2 regions of the Lysinibacillus sp. Ag94 genome follow, and region 2 is predicted to be linked to the other one. Evidence: a T-box and tRNA genes for the amino acid it is inferred to sense, from the RefSeq annotation. Region 2 holds a T-box; the other holds one or more tRNA genes.
The links. A T-box is a leader RNA that pairs with one kind of tRNA and senses whether it is charged. The one in region 2 lies ahead of MY533_RS15670 (valine--tRNA ligase), so its partner is inferred to be a tRNA-Val.
Positions count from the first base shown of each region.

Region 1: it has a tRNA-Val gene. The T-box ahead of MY533_RS15670 (valine--tRNA ligase) is inferred to sense a tRNA for this amino acid. The anticodon was not compared.

Region 1 covers NZ_CP096780.1:4,451,561-4,458,308, reverse strand. Annotated here, with positions in the region: gene MY533_RS21125 (KinB-signaling pathway activation protein) at 1-231, shown strand, start outside; gene MY533_RS21120 (hypothetical protein) at 273-929, opposite strand; rRNA gene rrf (5S ribosomal RNA) at 1,982-2,097, shown strand; gene mbcS (acyl-CoA synthetase MbcS) at 2,226-3,809, opposite strand; tRNA gene MY533_RS21105 (tRNA-Asn) at 4,078-4,154, shown strand; tRNA gene MY533_RS21100 (tRNA-Glu) at 4,269-4,343, shown strand; tRNA gene MY533_RS21095 (tRNA-Val) at 4,421-4,496, shown strand; tRNA gene MY533_RS21090 (tRNA-Tyr) at 4,510-4,593, shown strand; tRNA gene MY533_RS21085 (tRNA-Gln) at 4,609-4,683, shown strand; tRNA gene MY533_RS21080 (tRNA-Lys) at 4,696-4,768, shown strand; gene rocF (arginase) at 4,944-5,849, shown strand; gene sigW (RNA polymerase sigma factor SigW) at 5,983-6,546, shown strand; gene MY533_RS21065 (anti-sigma factor family protein) at 6,560-6,748, shown strand, end outside.
Region 2 covers NZ_CP096780.1:3,377,811-3,384,558, reverse strand. Annotated here, with positions in the region: gene hemB (porphobilinogen synthase) at 1-590, shown strand, start outside; gene hemL (glutamate-1-semialdehyde 2,1-aminomutase) at 591-1,883, shown strand; gene MY533_RS15685 (SRPBCC family protein) at 2,403-2,849, shown strand; gene MY533_RS15680 (valyl-tRNA synthetase) at 3,338-4,225, shown strand; T-box leader at 4,494-4,774, shown strand; gene MY533_RS15670 (valine--tRNA ligase) at 4,900-6,748, shown strand, end outside.

The DNA of each region.
Region 1 (6,748 bases), 1.1 Mb from region 2:
TCAGCATTATTTTTTATGATTGTTATTACTACATTAGAATGGACAATTGCATTAATGGGTCGCGATGAAAATATTAACGAGTATGTTGCACTTTTACTATTCCCACTACTCGCTGTAAATGCGTATCAATTATTAGTATTACCAAAATATAATGCAAAATCCGAAGAAGATCGTCAAAAATTAGAAGCGCGCCGTAAAGCACGTCGTCGTGAACAAGCTAAAAATGCATAATAAAAAAAGAAGTTGCCTCTATTTTTGGAGGCAACTTCTTTTTATGGTGATTTTTTAGTTTGAACTTTATAGCCGAATATATTTTCCTCAATCGACATAAATTTATTTTGTTGTAGAAATGTATTCAGCTCTTTTAACGAGATGTTATTATTTTGGTGTAAAGACATAAAAACAAAATCTCCCTTTTGTAATTTAGGTGTTTTTTCACCTTTCCAGATGAGAGAGGGAGAAAGTATATTCATCTGCTGTTGAAATAAGTTGTTTTGTAAATCCTGCGAATACTGATGATTTCGTGTTGCAAACCAAAGTGGTGTTTTTTGAAAATGCTTTTCGTAAATTTTAATATCTTTTTGAACGACGGCAAGATCAATCGGCTTATCTACTGAATCCTCAGGTCCTAATAATCCTGTAGGTAGTTTTCGCTCTTGAATGATTTTTAGGTGGTCAGGTGAACGTTCAATCCATGCAGCATCTAACAATAGAAGCGGATAAGGTTCTTTTACAGTTTTAAGCCAGTCCAACAGGGTGTCATCAGAGAAAGAAATTTCGACAATAAGTGATGTACCATAATGTCCTTTTGTTACAACTGCTGGAGCATCAGCAATGTTGAATACAGAAATCATAGTAGAATTTATCGGCTTTATAAAGATAAATAGTATTACGATTAAAAACAGTGAAATCAACGTTTTACGAACCATCTTAACGACCTCGTTTCTATATTTTTAACTTCTTTCAGCAAATGTTTTCGTAGCGAAAGTGAAACGTCAGCTACAAATGTTTCCTGGGCGGTGAGATGAATGCGGGTCTCAGCTACTTTCCAGCGGGTGTTCAAACATCTGTACTTGTCGCTACGCAAAGACATCCGCTGGAATAGAGGAACTATAGCTAAAAACTTCACATCCTGTGAAAATGTCTAAGAACATCGTGTTGACCCAAAGCTTTGTCACGTCGCATCCATGCGATAACGGCTAACTGACCTGCATCGGTGCTGCTGACGCTACACTTTCGCACAAAAGACATCTGTGGCTGACGCTACGTTAGCACTGCGCGTTCGCACAAAAAACATTTGCAGACCTAAGCATAAAGCCTATTCCGGACGCAATTAGCCGAGGCATAATTGATATGAAAAAATAAGTTCCTAAAAAAACTTATGATATAGTGTTGACTTTCATGAATAATCGATGTTATTATGTATAAGTCGCCAAGAGGTGACGCAGTAAATGAAAAAATGAACCTTGAAAACTGAACAAGCAAAACGTAATCAATAAAGTTTTTAGTAACTAACCATGAGTTAGTGAATGAAACAAAATTTTGGACATCAAACATGATGCCAGCAAAACAATTTGAGCTAATCAAATTTCTTTTTATGGAGAGTTTGATCCTGGCTCAGGACGAACGCTGGCGGCGTGCCTAATACATGCAAGTCGAGCGAACAGAGAAGGAGCTTGCTCCTTTGACGTTAGCGGCGGACGGGTGAGTAACACGTGGGCAACCTACCTTATAGTTTGGGATAACTCCGGGAAACCGGGGCTAATACCGAATAATCTATTTCACTTCATGGTGAAATACTGAAAGACAAACATTCAATGCACCGTTTATCCAGTTTTGAAAGAACAATCTTTCAAGGGTTTCAAGATACGAGTAGTTCGAGGAAGCGATGGAGAGAAGGAAGGAGCGTACTCAAGTACGTGACTGACTGAACGACAGAAGCTGACGAAGAAATACGATGTATATTGAAAGCCGAAAATAGTCTAGTGATGATGGCAAAGAGGTCACACCCGTTCCCATACCGAACACGGAAGTTAAGCTCTTTAGCGCCGATGGTAGTTGGGGGATTCCCCCTGTGAGAGTAGGACGTCGCTAGGCGCAAAAAGTCGCTGCTGATAAACTCAGTAGTGGCTTTTTTTATATGCAAAAGAATAATTAAATACTAGCAATATATATAAAGGAGACATTTCAACCAAGTGAATGGTAAAATGTCTCTTTATTATATTTTATACAGTTGTTGTTGCTGCTCGTAGTTCTATACGACGAATCTTACCAGAAGTTGTTTTTGGTAGCTCATCGATAAAGACAATACTACGAGGATATTTATAAGGCGCTGTTAATGCTTTAACGTGCTCTTGGAGTTCTTTTATTAACACTTCCTCATCACGATCTCTGAAGCTTTCTCGTAAGATGACAAAGGCTTTAACAATATGTCCCCTAATTTCATCTGGAGCTGCGACTACAGCACATTCTTGTACAGCTTCATGTTTATTTAAAGCATCTTCTACTTCAAATGGCCCAATTGTATAGCCTGATGAAATAATGATGTCATCTCCTCGACCTTCAAACCAGAAGTAGCCGTCTTCATCGCATTTGGCTTGGTCTCCAGTAATATACCAATCTCCACGGAAGGCAGCTTGTGTACGTTCAGGCTCACGATAGTACTCCTTAAATAGAGCAGGAGAAGATTTGTGTACTGCAATATCTCCAACTTCTCCAACCGGTACCTCGTTGCCTTCATGATTTATAATACGAACAATATTGCCGGGTGTAGGAACACCCATTGAACCTGGACGTAAATCTATATTTTCAAGTGTGCCGATTAATAAAGTATTTTCTGTTTGTCCATAGCCATCACGAACTTTAAGATTGAAATTTTTCATAAATGTTTCGATGACTGGTCGATTTAATGGTTCACCAGCTGAAACAGCACTGCGTAGAGAAGATAAATTATAGTCTTTTAAATTATCAATCTTCGCCATAATTCGATATTCCGTTGGAGTACAGCACAATACATTAACCTTTTCTTCTTGAAGCAGTTTAAGATATGTTTTTGCATCAAATCCTCCGTGGTATACAAATGCAGTAGCGCCCAGCATAATAGTCGATAAAAATGGGCTCCAAATCCATTTTTGCCACCCTGGAGCTGCTGTAGCCCAAACTAAGTCACCTTCACGTACACAAAGCCATTGTGAAGCGGCCGTTTTAATATGTGCATAACCCCATCCGTGTGAATGAACAACTCCTTTTGGTTTGCCAGTTGTGCCAGATGTATAAGAAAGAAATGCCATATCATCTCTTTTAGTAGCAGCTGCTGTAAATGTATCTGGCTGAGTACTTGCTAAGTCATCTAAAGAGGTCCAATCACCAGTAGCAGTGCCTATAACCAATTTATTATTTAAAGCCTCCACTGAAGAAGTAATACTATCTACCTCACTAGTGAACGCTTCATAGGCTATTACTGCTCTTGCAGAAGAGTGTTCCATACGATATTCTAAATCACTTGCACGTAACATTTCTGAACAAGAAATAGGAACAATCCCAGCCTTTAGACAGCCAAGGAAGACAAAATAAGCTTCAGGCAGACGAGGAATAATAACTAATACGCGATCTCCTTTTTGAAGCCCCTTCTTCGTAAAGGCGTGCGCGTATTGGTTCATTTTTTGAACAAGTTCAACATAGGAAATTGTTTGACGCTCCTGCTGAGTATTTAGCCACCGTATTGCTTGGCGATCACTATCACGAGAAAATTTCTCCAATTCCTCTGTAATATTATAAAATTCCGGTGCAATTAAATCGTTTGTTACCATATGAACATTCCTCCCCTAATCAAATTTGATAGAAAATTCATAAAACTATTTTTATTTTATCAATTGCAATAATATACAGCAAGAATATTCTGTACATGAAATAGAAATATTAGATTTAATAGAGAACTATTACGTTTCTTGTTGCTGCATAGGAAGACTTCGACAAAAAATATAAAAATTTTCACAAAAAGTATTGCATAATTTATAATGCTTGCTATAATAATAAATGTACTTAAGAGGTTTTAAAAACCGAATTGAATAGTATTGTTCCGAAGTAGCTCAGTTGGTAGTAGCACCTGACTGTTAATCAGGTTGTCGCAGGTTCGAGTCCTGCCTTCGGAGCCATTTTTTTGCTCATTTTTAAAGGTGATGTATACATAAAATTTTTTCAAAAAAGTATTGCATCTTACGACGAAAAATGTTATCATAATACTTGTCTTGTTTGAGACATTTGAAAATGGCCCCTTGGTCAAGTGGTTAAGACACCGCCCTTTCACGGCGGTAACACGGGTTCGAATCCCGTAGGGGTCACCATTTTTTAAAGCATTGTAGTAATGCAAAGGCTTAAAAATAAAATAAAAAACTGTAAAGAAATGAACACCTGTTTCTATGGAGGATTAGCTCAGCTGGGAGAGCATCTGCCTTACAAGCAGAGGGTCGGCGGTTCGAGCCCGTCATCCTCCACCATATGTGTTATTTCGGAGGGGTAGCGAAGTGGCTAAACGCGGCGGACTGTAAATCCGCTCCTTAGGGTTCGGCGGTTCGAATCCGTCCCCCTCCACCAGTTTTTTATAATGATTGGGGTATAGCCAAGCGGTAAGGCAACGGATTTTGATTCCGTCATGCCTAGGTTCGAATCCTAGTACCCCAGCCATTTTTATTTTTTGAGCCATTAGCTCAGTTGGTAGAGCATCTGACTTTTAATCAGAGGGTCGAAGGTTCGAGTCCTTCATGGCTCACTTTTATAAATAAAAAAAGTGTAACATTAACTACAGATACTAATCTCTTGCTGAAAACAGCAGGAGATTTTTTTATACTCTCTTTAATTGCATAAATATTCATAAAATTGCGAGGTTGAGCCAAGGAGGATGCAGGCTTTACAATAGTCTTACAATCTAAAGGGGGTATGGAAAAATGAATAAACTAAATGTTTCTATTATTGGTGTACCAACAGATTATGGGCAAACTCGCAGAGGGGTAGATATGGGGCCGAGTGCTATTCGTTACGCAGGCGTTGTAGAGCGCCTAGAGGCAATAGGACATGTAGTACATGATCAAGGGGATATACGTGTTAGTCAAAAACAAGATGGCATTATTGTTGATAAGCAGCTACTTAATTTAGAGGAAGTTATCGATGTAAGTACGTCTTTGGCGAAAAGTGTAAATGAAGCAATTGAACAAAAGGAGTTTCCGCTTGTACTTGGTGGCGACCATAGTATCGCTATTGGCACTCTTGCAGGGCTAGGTGAGCATTATAAAAATTTAGGCGTTATTTGGTTTGATGCGCATGCTGACTTAAACACTCCAGAAACGACGCCATCTGGTAATATACATGGTATGCCATTAGCTATAAGCATTGGACTTGGTCATGAACGGTTAGTGAAAATTCGTAATAATGTACCGAAAATTAAACCTGAAAACGTTATTATTATAGGAGCGCGTTCTGTAGATCCAGGAGAACGTGAATTAATTATCCAGCAAGGAATCAAAGTATATACAATGCATGAAATAGATCGTCTTGGGATGACGCGTGTCATGGAAGATGCTCTAGAATATTTAAGGGGGCGCAATGTAGATGGTTTGCATTTATCACTTGATTTAGACGGTTTAGATCCACTTTATACGCCAGGGGTTGGGACTCCTGTAGCTGGTGGTATTACATATCGAGAAAGCCATTTGGCAATGGAAATGCTTCAGGAATCAGGTTTGCTAACATCTGCTGAATTTGTTGAAGTTAATCCAATTTTAGATGAGAAAAATAGAACTGCCGATGTTGCAGTAGCATTAATGGGCTCTTTATTTGGCGAAACACTAGTTTAAAGAAATTTAACAAAAAATTGTCTATTGCCACAATGTATAAAAATCTTTTGCTATAATTAATAATAAAACGAAACTTTTCTTATCGATAGGTCGTATAGTATAAGACAGTTGTAAAGGTGGAGAAATAAACACAATGGATGCGTTAGTAAACAAGAAAATTAAACAAGTGCTTAAAGGTGATCAAAACGCATTTGCAGATATTGTGAGTCTCTATCAGCACAAACTGTACCAAGTATGCTATAGGATGTTAGGGAACAAGCAAGAATCTGAGGACATTGCACAAGAAGCTTTTGTTCGTGCCTATATGAACTTGCATACTTTTGATCAGAAAAGGAAATTTGCGACGTGGCTTTATCGTATAGCGACAAACCTTTGTATAGACCGTATCCGGAAGAAAAAGCCGGATTACTATTTAGATGCAGAAGTAGCTGGTACAGAAGGACTTGATATGTATTCACAGATCGCAGCAGATGACCAGCTACCTGAAGAACAGATAGAGCAAATGGAACTGCAAGATCGTATTCAATATGAAATTGGACGTTTGCCTGATAAGTACCGTTCAGTTATAGTATTGAAATATATTGAAGAATTATCATTACAGGAAATTAGCGAGATTTTAGATATGCCTCTTGGAACGGTGAAAACGAGGATTCACCGCGGACGTGAAGCATTACGAAAGCAATTAAACAATCTGTAGGAGGGGAAGCGTCATGAATACTTGTCCAGAGCATATAATAGACTATATCCATGATTATTTAGATGGTGACATTAGTCGTGAGCATGAGCAAGAGTTAAAACGACATTTGCATACATGCAGTGATTGTAAACAGTTGATGCAGGAATTAAGTGAAACAATCGCCTTTGTGAAGAGCGCTTCCCACATTACATCACCTCCGCAT
Region 2 (6,748 bases):
GTGGCGTAATTGAAGGCGATCAAATTTTAAATGATCCTTCATTAGATATTTTAGCACGTACTGCAGTATCACAAGCAAAAGCCGGTGCGGATATCATCGCTCCTTCCAATATGATGGATGGATTTGTGGCTGCCATTCGTGCAGGTCTAGATGAAGCAGGCTTTGAAAATGTTCCGATTATGTCATATGCCGTAAAATATGCATCTAGCTACTATGGTCCATTCCGAGAAGCTGCTGATGGTGCGCCTCAATTTGGTGATCGTAAATCATACCAAATGGATCCATCGAATCGTATGGAGGCATTCCGTGAAGCAGAGTCGGATATTGCAGAAGGTGCAGATTTCTTAATTGTTAAGCCAGCTCTAAGTTATTTAGATATTATTCGTGATGTGAAAAATAACTATACATTACCGATTGTTGCGTATAACGTTTCTGGTGAATATGCAATGATCAAAGCAGCGGCTATTAATGGCTGGATTGAAGAGAAAAAAGTAGTGCTTGAAACGTTACTTAGCATGAAACGCGCAGGCTCAGATTTAATCATTACGTATCATGCTAAAGATGTTGTACGTTGGTTGGAGGAGAAATAAATGACGCGTTCTTACGAAAAATCAAAACAAGCTTATGCTGAAGCAATTAACTTAATGCCAGGTGGTGTTAGTAGCCCAGTACGTGCATTCAAATCCGTAAATATGGATCCAATTTTCATGGAATCAGGTCACGGTGCTATTATTAAAGACATTGATGGCAATGAATATATTGATTATGTATTATCATGGGGACCTCTTATTTTAGGTCATGCACATCCTGAAGTTGTACAAGCAATTGCAGAAACAGCAGCCAAAGGCTCTTCGTTTGGAGCACCTAGCTATACAGAAAATCGATTAGCTAAATTAGTGTTAGATCGACTTCCTGGTATGGAAATGATTCGCTTCGTGTCTTCTGGTACAGAGGCTACGATGTCTGCTTTACGTGTGGCTCGTGGTGTTACAGGACGCGATAAAATTTTGAAATTTGAGGGTTCTTATCATGGTCACGGAGACTCCTTACTAATTAAGGCAGGCTCAGGGGTAGCTACATTGGGCCTACCTGATAGCCCAGGTGTCCCAGCGGATATTGCACGTAATACGTTAACAGTAGCGTACAATGATTTAGAAGGAGCAAAACTAGTTTTCGAAAAGTTTGGTTCAGAGCTTGCGGCAGTAATTGTTGAGCCAGTGGCAGGGAATATGGGTGTTGTACCTCCACTACCAGACTTCCTACAAGGCTTACGTGAATTAACAAAGGAACATGGATCATTGTTGATTTTTGATGAGGTTATGACAGGCTTCCGTGTTGACTATGGCTGTGCACAAGGTTATTTTGATGTAACACCAGATATGACAACATTAGGAAAAGTAATTGGCGGTGGACTTCCTGTCGGTGCATTTGCAGGGAAAAAGGAAATTATGGAGCAGGTAGCACCAGCTGGTCCAATTTATCAAGCTGGAACATTGTCAGGGAATCCATTAGCAATGACGGCAGGCTATGAAACATTATCTCGCCTTGATAATAGCTCTTATGAATACTTCAAAAAGCTAGGAGATCAATTAGAGTCTGGTTTCCGTGAAGCAGCAACGAAATACAATATTCCGCATACTGTAAATCGAGCTGGTTCAATGATAGGTTTCTTCTTTACGAACGAAGATGTTATAGATTTTGCATCAGCAAAAACGTCTGATTTGCAATTATTCGCTGAATACTTCCGTCTAATGGCAGAGGAAGGTATTTTCTTACCGCCTTCTCAATTTGAAGGTTTATTTATTTCTACCGCACATACAGAGGAGCATATCGCAAAAACAGTTGATGCCTTCCATAAAGTATTTGCACAATTAGCAAGATAATAGACAGTTACAAAATAGCATGCTAGAAATATTTTCTGGCATGCTATTTTTTTGTTTAAGTAATACGATATGTCTTTATCTGGGTCATCATCAAAACGAGTGGTTGATTTCCGTTCCGGCTAGGCGCTTTGTTGCTGTCGCTTCGCTTTCGCACAGAAAAAACATTTGTTGCTGTCGCTTCGCTTTCGCACAGAAAAAACATTTGTTGCTGTCGCTTCGCTTTCGCACAGAAAAAACATTTGTTGCTGTCGCTTCGCTTTCGCACAGAGCAAAAGCTTCCTGGGGGCGTCAGATGAGCAGCTTCACTCGACTCCAATCAACTTATTTGCGTAGTAGATGTTTTAACAAAAATCATCCACAGCTTTTGGTGATGATCCATTTTTACCTGTTAAATGACAATGAATGTATGATCGTTCCCGTTTGAAAAAATTTTATTAAAATTATAACTTTCAGCATAGCCAAATTGTGGGCGAAATCGTATATAATATAGCTATTCGTAAAAGAAAGTAGTGAATTGATATGGCAACTGGCACACATATGGTCGAAGTACCCGTAGGAATTGAAAATGTATGGGATTTCGTCAGTGATATGGAAAAATGGGCAAAGCTTGTCCCAGGTTATAATGCACATGAAATGATTGATGAAAAACATTCAAATTGGACGTTTAAAGGCAATGTTGGTGTTCTGAAAAAAACAGTACAAGTAGAGATTACTATTTTAGAATGGGTAGCTCCTACAAAAGTAACATTCGAATTAAAAGGACTTTCTGATAACTTTTCAGGAAACGGTTATTTCCTAGCAGAAAGTATTGATGCAGAAAATACAAAAATGACAGGCTTCTTAGAAGTAACTGCAGGAGGATTAGCCGGTCCGGTTTTAAATCCAATCTTTAAGCCGATTGTACCTAAAGCAACACAAATGTTAACAGACCGTGTAGCAAATAAAATTAAATTGGTGAATGTATAATAATACTGTTAACTTCTTTTTGGCGGATGTTCAAATGCTTGCTGAAATAGGGGAACTCAGGCTAAAAAATTTCACATCCTGTGAAAACGCCTGAGTGACCAACCTCAGTGTTGTTGCCGCTGACGCTTCGCTTTCGCGCAAAACACTGTTGTTAGCCCAAAGCACTATCATGGAATCGGCTTTGTAAAAGCAAATTCCAGACGAATTGTCGAGGCATAACATAATTGATATAAACAGTAAAAAGGCATGCTAGACGTTCTAGTATGCCTTTTTTAGCTTATTATTGGGGCTGATCCCCATTACGGCCGGGGCGCTCCCCTTGGGAACAATACAAAAATCCGAATGCATTGATATCATCACGAAAACAAAAAGTAACAGTTATATTTTTACGCCAAAACGAAATTGCTTAATCATCCTATAGCATACTATCCTTCGAAGCTTCATATGATGCAAGGGGAGGGATTATTATCGAACAGAAAACTTGGAATATGAGTGAAACTTTTTGTTTTCCTGGTTATGGCAGTCCAACAGAAATAGCAGACGTACAAATTATGCCACGGTGGCAGACGATGCAGTTAGAAGATTCTCTACGTTTAATGGGTATCTATCATATCACAGCACATGTTCGTTTTGATTTTCAAGACATGAAAGCTTTCCTTGATGATGAAGAATTAGTACAAATTGATGCGCTCGATATTCAAGGGGATACTGGTTATTTTGAGTATGCAGTTCCTTTAAATGTGGATTTACCAAAAGAAGCAGCTATTGAAGATTTAATGGTAAAGGATGTTCGACCTAAATTGAGGAATCAGATGTGTCAGCTCGAATGGACGGTTACAAGTATTTTTAATGAGCCTGAGCCAGCATTCGCTTTAGAAAAACAGCCTGTTACTGTCAATGCCTCAGCTCAAATAGAGAAGGGATCCCCTATAAAAGAAACGGCAGCTGTAATAGCTTCGATTCAAGAAGAAAAACCTGCGGCTATCGAAGCTTCGATTCAAGAAGAAAAACCTGCAGCTGTAGTTGCTTCGGCACAAGAAGAAAAAACTATAGCTGTAATGGCTTCGACACAAGAAGAAAAACCTACAGCTGAAGCGGCTACAGCACAAGTAGAAAACTCTACAGTTGTAACAACATCAGAACAAAAGGAAAAATCGGTAACATTTAAAAAGGAAAAGTCTGAAGCGATAGTAGCTTCAGACAAAAAAGAAAAGACTGCACCAGCTGAGCAAAAAACAATGTTGAGGGAATCCTCAAGTCATATTGTAGTCCGTGAATCCAGCTCCTGGCATGAAGTTCCATCGATGATTTGGGATTTAACGGAAGATTACACACCGCTAAAGGTTCGTGTTTCAAATGACTTCATTCAAAAGTAAATAGCATAGAAGTAGCAGGAGCAATAAGATGATGAAATCTCCAGATGTTGGAATGATGATGACACGTATAAACTGAAAAACACAAATTGGTACAATTATCGTTTTGCAATAAAAACGAAATTGTCGTAACCATGGTGGTAAAAGCCAAGGATTATACTTACGTCGTCGCATTTGAATTTTCACTTCCTTTTCTAGTAGTGCTTCCTAAAAATGACTAAATCACTTGAAAAAATGCACGATTTTGCGGTACAATGTGAAAAAGTCGAATATAGATGCTATGACAGGGAAGAGTAAATTATTAGTACATTTTAAGAGAGGAAACGGTAGCTGAAAAGTTTCTATTTGTACCTAATTGAATGTAGCCCTCGAGCAGCTTTAGTGAACTAACAGTAGTTAAAGCCGGTTAAACACCGTTACCGAATTGAGAGCCAGTAGTAAAAGGTTTAAGCGAGTAGTACATGTTTTTCTGATGAAATGTGTGGGGAAGCTTAACTCGCCTCTGCTGGAATTAAAGGTGGTACCGCGAATTTAAACTCCTTCGTCCTTTTAGACGATAGGAGTTTTTTTATTTTCATGAATCTTCTGCTACATGTGCCTCCAGCTGAGACATATAAACAGAACGATTGGTACGATCTCACACCGGTAAAATTATTAAGTCAACAGGAGGAGTCAAAATGACAGAAAACATTTCAATGCCTACAAAATATGATCCGCAGTCCATTGAAGCGGGTCGTTATGAATGGTGGTTACAAGGGAAATTTTTTGAGGCGCAGCCTACAAGTGATAAGGAGCCTTATTCTATCGTTATTCCACCGCCGAATGTAACAGGTAAATTACATCTTGGTCATGCTTGGGATACAACATTACAAGATATTTTAATTCGTATGAAGCGCATGCAAGGTTACGATGCACTATGGTTACCAGGAATGGACCATGCAGGTATTGCAACACAGGCAAAAGTAGAGGCCAAACTACGTGAAGATAATATATCACGTTATGATTTAGGGCGTGAAAAATTCCTAGAAAAAACATGGGAATGGAAAGAAGAGTATGCTGGGCATATTCGCGATCAATGGGCGAAGCTTGGTCTTGCATTAGATTATTCTCGTGAGCGTTTCACACTAGACCAAGGTCTTTCCGATGCAGTTAAAACTGTTTTCGTTCAATTATATGAAAAAGGCTTAATTTATCGCGGTGAACGCATTATTAACTGGGACCCTGCTGCAAAAACAGCCTTATCAGATATTGAAGTTATTTATCAAGATGTTCAAGGTGCATTCTATCATATGAAATACCCATTAGCTGATGGGTCAGGATATGTGGAAGTTGCAACTACACGTCCTGAAACAATGCTAGGTGACTCTGGGGTAGCCGTTCACCCGAAAGATGAGCGCTATCAACACTTAATCGGTAAAACAGTTATTTTACCAATCGTTGGCCGTGAAATTCCTATCGTAGCAGATGACTACGTAGATATGGAATTTGGGACTGGTGTTGTAAAAATGACACCAGCACATGATCCTAATGACTTTGAGGTTGGTAACCGCCACAACCTTGAACGCATTCTTGTTATGAATGAAGATGGTACAATGAACGAGCTTGCTGGCAAGTATAACGGTATGGATCGCTTTGAATGCCGTAAGCAAATCGTAGCTGATTTACAAGAATCAGGCGTGCTTATTCGTATTGAAGAGCATACACATTCAGTAGGTCACTCTGAACGTTCTGGTGCTGTTGTAGAGCCGTATCTTTCAGCACAATGGTTCGTAAAAATGCAACCACTAGCAGATGCTTCACTTGCTCTTCAAAAAGATGAAGAAGGAAAAGTGAACTTCGTACCATCTCGTTTCGAAAACACATATTCTCGTTGGATGGAAAACATTCGTGACTGGTGTATCTCTCGTCAGTTATGGTGGGGTCACCAAATCCCAGCTTGGTATCACAATGAAACAGGTGAAATTTACGTAGGAAAAGAAGCACCAGCAGATGCAGAAAATTGGACACAAGATGAAGACGTTTTAGATACATGGTTCTCGTCAGCACTATGGCCATTTTCTACAATGGGTTGGCCGGATGAGACAAATGAAGAATACAAACGTTACTATCCAACAAGCACACTTGTAACTGGTTATGATATTATTTTCTTCTGGGTTTCTCGTATGATTTTCCAAGGTCTTGAATTTACAGGTCAACGTCCATTCAAAGATGTTTTAATTCACGGTTTAGTACGTGATGGTGAAGGACGTAAGATGAGTAAATCACTTGGCAATGGTGTAGACCCTATGGACGTTATTGATCAATATGGTGCCGATTCATTGCGTTACTTCTTAGCTACTGGATCTTCACCTGGTCAGGATTTACGCTATACAACTGAAAAAGTAGAAGCCATTTGGAACTTCTCTAACAAAATTTGGAATGCCTCTCGTTTTGCTTTAATGAATATGGAAGGTATGACATTTGATGAAATCGACTTAACTGGTGAAAAATCAGTTGCCGATAAATGGATTCTAACTCGTTTAAATG